DNA from 2 places in the Rhodococcus sp. ACT016 genome. Region 1 is predicted to be linked to the other one. Evidence: riboswitches for the same ligand, from Rfam matches in the RefSeq annotation. Region 1 holds a riboswitch; the other holds the start of a gene.
The links. A riboswitch is a leader RNA that binds a small molecule or an ion and turns the genes downstream of it on or off. The one in region 1 is predicted to bind S-adenosylmethionine.
Positions count from the first base shown of each region.

Region 1 (4,077 bases):
CCGCTCAGGACGCCCGGGCGTGGCTTCCCCGCACCAGTCCGAACCGGGCGAGCGCCTCGTCGACCCGGTCCGACAGCGTGACCAGTCCGCGGCGTTCGAGCCACGGCAGCGTGCCGTCGACGACGTGCTCGAGCACCTTCGGCAGAGCCAGCGGCAGCAGGGTGACGCCGTCGGCGACGTCGGCGGCGTGGATGTCGGCGATCAGGCTCGCCAGGCCGTCGGCGGTCCCGATGTACGACAGCGACGACGGCTGGTGCGGCACCCCGAGCGTCTCGTCGAGAAGGGCGAGTTCCGCACGCGCGCTGCGGGAGTCGACCGCGACCAGGGTTTCGATGTCGACCAGGACGGTGACGGTGTCCGGGTCACGTCCTTCGGCGGCTACCTGCGCGCGGATCGCGGCGCGGGCCCGCTGCGCCTCGTGCAGGTCGGCTGCGCGAATCCGGAGCACGACGGCCGGTTGGGCCGCGAGGTCGAGGGTGTCGGGGCCGACGGTCAGGTCCACCCAGTAGTCGGGGCCGGTCAGCGGGATGTTCCCGGCGACCCGGGAGGCGGCGGGATGATGCCCGGCGCCGGTCAGTTCGACGGCCACGCGCAGCGGACGGCGAGGCGCGACTGAGTGAGCGGAGGTGAAAACGGACTGGGACATGGCGATTCCTCGGGAAGAGTGGGTGGTGGACGGCGTTGGACGTCAGCGCGTACACATTCCCGAGGACGTACGGCACAGGTCGACATGACGGCGGGACCACTGACCGCCCCTGTTCGTCGACTCCATGCGCGTCACGCTATCCCCCGATTCTCTCCCCCGCGACAGTTCGAATCACACTGATTCCGAGCCGGTTACACGCACTCGGAGGCGCCGGTGCCACCAGCGGAGAAGCCGCGGGTCTCGGGAACCGGGTTCCACAGGCCGTCGGTCTTGCCGTAGTTCCAGGTCGCCTCGCCGGCCACGAGCTGGCGGACGGCGGCGATCAGGCGCTCGACGTCGTCGGACGTGGTGCCCAGGCCGAGGCTGGCACGGACGGCGCCGTCGCCGTGCCCGATGCGGTTCAGGATCGGGTGCGCGCAGAAACGACCGTCGCGCACACCGATTCCGTGCTCGGCCGAGAGGTACGCGGCGATCTCGCCGGGCTCGAAGCCGTCGATCGTGAAGGTGACGATGCCCACGCTGTCCGGGGCGTCGGCCCACAGACGCAGCAGGTGCACGCGGTCGATCTCCGCGAGGCCCTCGGCGAGGCGGGCCGACAGGACCCGCTCGTGCGCGACGACCTTACCGAAGTCCAACGCGGCCAACGCATCACACGCGGCGGCAAGGGCAGCGACACCGAGGACGTTGGGGCTGCCGGCCTCGTGGCGGGCGGGGGCGGGCGCCCAGCAGGTCTCCTCGAGCGTCACCTCACGCACGGCACCGCCGCCCGCGAGGTAGGGCTCGCCCTCGTCGAGCCAGTCCCGGCGGCCGACCAGCACGCCGGCACCGAACGGTGCGTACAGCTTGTGGCCGGAGAAGGCCAGGTAGTCGACGCCGGTCTCGGCGAGGTTCACGCGGCGATGCGGGGTGAGCTGCGCGCCGTCGATGAGGACGCGGGCGCCGCAGCGGTGCGCGACCTCGGCCAGCTGGGCGATCGGCAGCACCTCACCCGTGACGTTGGAGGCGCCGGTGATGGCAAGCAGCGCGGCGGGCTTGGCAGACAGCTCGGCGACGATGCGGTCGATGGTCTCGGCAACCGTGTCGGCAGCCTCGACGACGCGGGAGTTCTTCCACGGCAGGAAGTTTGCGTGGTGCTCGATGTCGAGGACGACGACGTCGCCGGGAACGCAGCTCGCGAGAAGGTTGAGCGAGTCGGTGGTGTTGCGGGTGAAGACGACAACCTGGTCGGCGTCGGCGCCGACGAAGCGCTCGACGGCCACACGGGCGTTCTCGTAGGCCTCGGTGCTCACGCGGGAGGCGTAGCCGGCGCCGCGGTGCACGCTCGCGTAGAACGGCAGCAGTTCCTGAACCCGGTCGGTGACCTGCGCCAGAGCGGGTGCGCTGGCCGCGTAGTCGAAGTTCGCGTAGGTGCAGGTTCCACCCCCGACGAGCGGAACCTGCAAGTCACAGCCGGAAACCCGGGCGAGGGGGGAGGTCGTACAGGCGTCAGCGTTCAGTACAGCGGTCATCACAGCATCCTTCGAGTCCCGGGACTCGTCGGCCGTGAGAGTCGACGCCATCGGAGTCCGCGCTTGTCATGTCCTTTTGGACCATGACCTGGTCGTCACCCGGAGCACCCCACCGCGGTTGGAGGGTTGCCGACCAGCTAGCCGGGGCTTGACGCTGGTACTCGTGACCTGGCAACGAGAATGGCAGAGCGATTCGCGCGATGTCAACCCCGACCCACCGGGTCCCGAACGAGATCGCCGTCACACCACTCGGGGTCGGTCGCGCCGCCGACCCGTCCGCGTCGACCTCCGCCAAGACGGCGATTCGACTCCGAAGCCTCAGTGCCACAGCACAATCGATGATCGAGCCACGGCATCCGGCAGGGACGGCACCGATTCCGCGCTAGGCGATCAGGGCATAGGTCAGACCGGCGGCGACCGCGCCGGTGAGCGCACCGACGACGACCTGCCCCGTCGTGTGGGCTCCGAGACGGACCCGGGACCAGCCGACCAACGGTGTGAGGGTCAGGGCCAGTAGCCACCACGGTGAGACCGCCAGTGCCAGTACCACCGTCACACCGGCCGAGACGCCGGTGTGGACGCTGACCTTCCAGCGGAAGACGCTCGTGATGGCCGCCGCCACCGCCAACGCCACCAGGCCCGCCGACATGAACGCGATCATCTCGATCGGAGCATGCGCTACGACCTGCACGACCAACCCGGCCACCACGACGAACAACAGCACCACGATCAGCAGATGTCGCTCGTCGATCTTGCTGACGTGGTGATCGCCGATCGTCGCCCGCCGCATCCCGGCGAGGATGACCGCCATCGGCACGACTCCCGCGCACAGGGCGACGAACGCGCCCCAGCCGGGCGCGCCGACCGCGATACCGATCACCATCGACGAAGCGATGTTGACGACCCACGGCGCGCAGACCTCGGTCAGCACCCGTGCGGCCGCGTCGACCACGTTGCGGCGTTCCCGCACACCGACATCCGTCATTGCCCTGAGACCAGCTTCCGTTGCACCTGTTGCACCCGAATCCTCTTCGGGGAACGGGCGGGACGGCCGGTCACTGTAGTCGATCCGACTACCCGAGGGATCCCTGCGTCAGCTCAGCCGGCGGCGATCTGCCGGAGTTCGACGCACCCCCGCGGGCCCAGCGGGATCTGCGACGCGAGCGCCACCGCCGCGTCCCGGTCGGGCGCCGACAGCACGTAGATCCCGTTCGCGATCTCGGCGGACTCGGTGGACGGGCCGTCGGCGAGTAGCAGTTCGCCGCCTCGCAGCCGCACGGTCGTCGCCGACGTCGGCGGGTACAGCGCCCCGCCACCCTTGACCCGGTCGCCCGCGATCTCGCCGAAGCGCTGGTGCTCGACCATACCGGCCTCCCAGTCGGCCGAACCGGGCTCCACCGCCTCTCCCCGGGGTTCGCGCAACAACGCCGCCCACCAGGTGTCGATCGGCTCGTCCTTCGAGAACCAGTCCACCATCGGCCACAGTTCCACGTGCCCGGTCGCAACCTCCGGCAACTGGCGCACCAGGCTCAGTGCCGCGTCCAGGTCGGCCGCGTCGAACACGTAGTACCCGCCGACCACCTCGGCGGTCTCCGCGAACGGACCGTCCGTCACGACCGCGTTTCCGGATTCGTGCCGGATCGTCGCGGTCTCGGAACCCGAGTGGAGACCGCCGCCGGCGACGGCCTCCTGCGCCTTGGTCCAGAACTCCTGGTGCCGCTGCATCGACGTCGTGTGTTCGTCGGTGCCGGGGATCGACGCGGGACCGTTCTCCTCGGCCGCGAGCAATGCCAGGTAGTACATGTCGTCATCCTCTCTTCGACGCGGGGCGGGGTACCCCGCTTTCGTCCAGGCGACGGACCGTGGGCCCCGTTTTCGACACCGTCTCGGGACCGCTCTTCCGATCGTGAAGCAATTCTCCCG
Region 1 covers NZ_JBEAET010000001.1:15,295-19,371, reverse strand. Annotated here, with positions in the region: gene ACQ5DX_RS00075 (hypothetical protein) at 5-646, opposite strand; gene ACQ5DX_RS00070 (putative leader peptide) at 689-772, opposite strand; gene ACQ5DX_RS00065 (aminotransferase class V-fold PLP-dependent enzyme) at 838-2,154, opposite strand; SAM riboswitch class IV at 2,209-2,323, opposite strand; gene ACQ5DX_RS00060 (hypothetical protein) at 2,537-3,139, opposite strand; gene ACQ5DX_RS00055 (YciI family protein) at 3,253-3,957, opposite strand.

Region 2 (4,077 bases), on a different contig from region 1:
ACTGGTGATCGACGTTGCCGAGGTCGAGGACCTCTCGCCGATCGTCGAACGTCTACTGCCGGACCGGTAGCCGGATGGCCTTCACCCCGTAAGCCTGCGTATTCGAGTCCTGCGAATTACCCATTCGGCAAGATCCGCGCAGTGTGGCGACCTCGGTCTCAACTCGGCCTCGGACATGGTGGTTAACTTGCTGTTCGCGATGTCGACCGACGTGGCGTACACCTTCGCATGCAACGAGGTAGATCCGATGAGTGCTGAGGCCACCATCGCGGTCGTGGCCGCCATCATCGCGCTATCCTCTATGGTCGCCGCGTTCTGGCAGGCCGGAAGTGCCCGTCGGCAGACGAACCTGCAACAACAAATGATCGAAAACGCCGCGCAGCCGTACGTCTGGGTCGACATTCGCCCCGACGACCGCGATGCGGCCTTCTTCCACCTCATCCTCAAGAACGAGGGGCCTACCGTCGCCGAGAATGTGCACGTCGTGATCGACCCTCCGCTGCCGGAGTCCTGGCGCCCGTCCGGTTCCGTCGGTCCGCGCGAGAGCGACTTCGCCTCGCTCCCTCCCGGCCGCACCATGATCTGGAACCTCGGCCTCGCAAGCGACATCGTGGCCACGGAGACCGAGCGGCAGTTCGACGTCACCATCACCGCCACCGGGCCGTACGGGCCACTCGTCCCGCACACGTACAGACTCGACCTCACGAGATACATCGGCCACGCTCAGCGGGCTCCGGGAACGCTGTCGGGGGTGGCGAAGGCCATCGGTGACCTCACGAAACAGGTCGAGAAGAGCAGCGCCGGTCGCACCTGACATAAGAGCCGGTTATCGGTCGACGGGCGCGCCCGCCCGTCGACCCGTCGACTCCCCGCAATGGTCAGGGCGCCGTACGCACGCCACCGGATCCACGACGAGCGGGGAACGTGGGAGCGGGGCCGCTACGGCGCGTCCAGCACCGGAGAAAGATGACCGAGCGGGCGAATCCACCGACACCTGTCGTTCGCCGGTGCCGGTGGACTACACGGCGTGGGAGTGCTCCCATCGCCATCCCCGGTGGGAGTGCCGATCGCCGGCGCATGCCAGCAGCGACCAGTGGGGCCCGTTCCAGGCGAAGACTGCGACCTGCCCGAATCGCGCACCGAGATCGCGTGCCTGGTGGTCGGTCAGTCCGAACACCGCCCGACTGTCCTCGCTGTGATCGCCGGTGAAGCTGGACCCCACCGCGGGCATCGAACGGATCCCGCCGGCGTACAGGTATCGGTCGAGAATCTGCATGCGCGCACGAGAAACGTTGGCGGGTTCCGGATCCGGCTGGATCGCCGTCACCACGTGCAGCGGCCCGAACGGAGGGTGAGTCTCTCCATCGCTCTCGTCGCAGGGGCGGACGACGCCCCCTCCGTCGGTCTCGAACCGCACCATCGTGTTCAGGTAGAACTCCCACGGCGTGCGCTCGCGGGCGAGCTGGGCCAGATCGTGGCGCGGTGTCCACACGAAGTCGTCGTATTCCTGCACCGCCTCAACCTAGCCAGCCCACGAGGATCGGTGCGCGTCGTGGGACATCGCGGTCCACAGATTTCCGCAGTTATTGCGTATGCGCAGTTTGTGCGGTATCGTGGATCTCGTTGGGCTGGAAGGCCCGACATCTTCACGAGATGCGGCCGCCAAGCTCCGACCTGGCCGCACACCAACCCCAAGGCGTTTCCGGGGTGGTTCGGATGACGAAGTGGCCACCGCCAACCGGCGGCGAGCAAGTACGCCCCCGCTCGCGGCGGGCATCACCGCAGAAGGAACCTCATGAGCCACACCCTCACCCCCGTGTACGAGCTGCCCGGCGCAAACGCTCACTTCGGGGCGCCCGACCCGACGCACCGCCTGTCGGAATCGGCCGACAATGGCGCCGACGAACGGCTCGCCGCACTGCTGGCCGCCAATGCATGCCCGAGGACCTACTTCGTCAGTGACGTTGCCGCCCTGTTCGGCAAGTCCGACCAGTGGGTGCACTGGGTGCTCAGGAACGTCACCCACCCGGACGGCAGCCCCATCGAACCCGAACGCATCGGCAAGCAGCGCCGCAAGCGTTTCACCCGACCTCTTGTCGAGAGCATCGTCGTCGCCCTGCACCACCGCGGAACGCTCACCCGCGACGGTGCATGCCGGGTCATCGCCAACCTTGACGCCGCGGAGGGGCTGGCGGCCTGAGCCGCAGCGGGCGCACATTCCAGGGTCCGCAAATATTGCGGACCCGCAGATATTGCGGTATGGTAAGTCATGTCCAACCGCTACGCCCGAATCCGGGACGAACTCGATCATGCTGAATCCGCCGATCCCCCAACCGCATTGGAACATCTTCGGGTCGTGTTGGAGGAAGTGAGCGAGCTGCTCGACGAACAGCTCGCTCACGCGGTCCTCGACCACGAACTGTCCCTGCGCTCCGCGGGAGCGAAGGCCGGTCTCACCGAGAACGCCGTCGGCCCGAGACTGGCACGCACCCCGATGCTCTCCCCCTACGCCCGCCCGGACAAACGGGTAACCGCCAAAGAAATCCAGCGTGCCCGGTACGACAAGAAGGGCGGCGTACCCGCCACCCCACCTGCCACCCCGCAACCGATGCGGTTCAAACCGCGCCGCAACACCTGAGCCCCCACCGAAAGGATCCTCCATGGCCAATCCGGACGTGACCCATCTCGTGTTCCTGCTCGACCGCTCGGGCTCGATGCAGAGCATCAAGTCCGATATCGAGGGGGGTTTCACCACGTTCATCAACGACCAGCGCGGCGCCGCCGGCCAGTGCCGGGTGACCCTCGCCCAGTTCTCGACCACCTACGAGGTCGTCTACCAGGGTGTGGCGCTCGACGAGGTCCCGCCGCTGGACCTCCGGCCGCGCGGGAACACCGCGCTACTCGACGCGATGGGCACCCTCATCACCGACGTCAGCGCCGAAATCGGATCTCTCCCAGAGGAAGAGCGTCCAGGAACGGTGATCGTCGCGATCATGACCGACGGCCACGAGAACGCCAGCCGCGAGTGGACCCACCCCGCGATCAAGGCACTCGTGGAACTGCATACCAATCGGTTCGACTGGCAGTTCCTGTACATGGGTGCCGACCAGGACGCCGTCGAGGTCGGCACCCGGCTCGGGATCAAGCGCGACCAGTCCCTCACCTACAGCAAGGGCAAGTCACGCGACGCGATGGCCGCCGCGTCGGCCAACATCCGCAGCTACCGCGCTGCCAAGACCGTCGACGCCGCCGCTGCCATGCCGGTGTTCAGCGACGCACAGCGCGCGGCCCTCGACGACTGACACCGCCGCGCGCCGTCCGGCACACGCCATGGCCGCTCGTTTTTGCACCGTCACCAAGGAGGCACACCATGCCATCTGTTCGGGGGAATGAGTTCTTCGACGATCCGGAAGGCCACGCGGAACGCTTTGTCGCGCAACTGCAGGCCGAGGCCGCGGTGCTGTCGGTTGCGCCGCCACGCTACGAATGGCGCGGCGGTTACTGGTGCGCGGTCAAGAGCAATACCGGGTGGCCGAACCAGACCGGCTGGGCCGAGCACCGGGACAGGGAAAGGCTGTTCCAGACACGATTCGCAGAGCTGCAGACCGAAGGACTATCGAGGGACGAGGCACTGTCACAGGCCCGCGCCTACGCAGACGCCGAGATGCTGGCCTGGACCACCGAACGCAAAGAAGCCAGCGACCGGTACTACGCCGAACTCGAGGCCGACATCGCACGCGAGGCCGGTGGGGACGGTGCCGGCAACGAGTCCACCAGTTCATCGGACTGACAACCACGACGAGAAGCCGAGGCGGTGCCCACATGAAGCTCTACTACTGTTCCGACTATGTCGGTGCCGCCTACGGTTTCGACACCACCCGCAAGGCGGCATGGGTCGCGGATTCGCTCACTCACAGGCCGATTGACGGTGTCGAGCTCCTCACGCCGCCGCCGCTGACCGTCGCCGACCTCGAACGCGTGCACGACCCCGAGTACATCCGGGCGGTGCGGACCGGCGAGCCGTGGTGTCTCGCCGAATCCCAGGGGTTCGACTGGGATTCGGCCTTGTGGCCAATG
Region 2 covers NZ_JBEAET010000002.1:582,242-586,318, forward strand. Annotated here, with positions in the region: gene ACQ5DX_RS29500 (hypothetical protein) at 1-70, shown strand, start outside; gene ACQ5DX_RS29505 (hypothetical protein) at 248-814, shown strand; gene ACQ5DX_RS29510 (DUF3293 domain-containing protein) at 1,019-1,513, opposite strand; SAM riboswitch class IV at 1,645-1,761, shown strand; gene ACQ5DX_RS29515 (hypothetical protein) at 1,796-2,200, shown strand; gene ACQ5DX_RS29520 (hypothetical protein) at 2,357-2,638, shown strand; gene ACQ5DX_RS29525 (vWA domain-containing protein) at 2,661-3,302, shown strand; gene ACQ5DX_RS29530 (hypothetical protein) at 3,371-3,790, shown strand; gene ACQ5DX_RS29535 (hypothetical protein) at 3,823-4,077, shown strand, end outside.
Region 2: another riboswitch for S-adenosylmethionine. It lies ahead of ACQ5DX_RS29515 (hypothetical protein); the one in region 1 lies ahead of ACQ5DX_RS00065 (aminotransferase class V-fold PLP-dependent enzyme).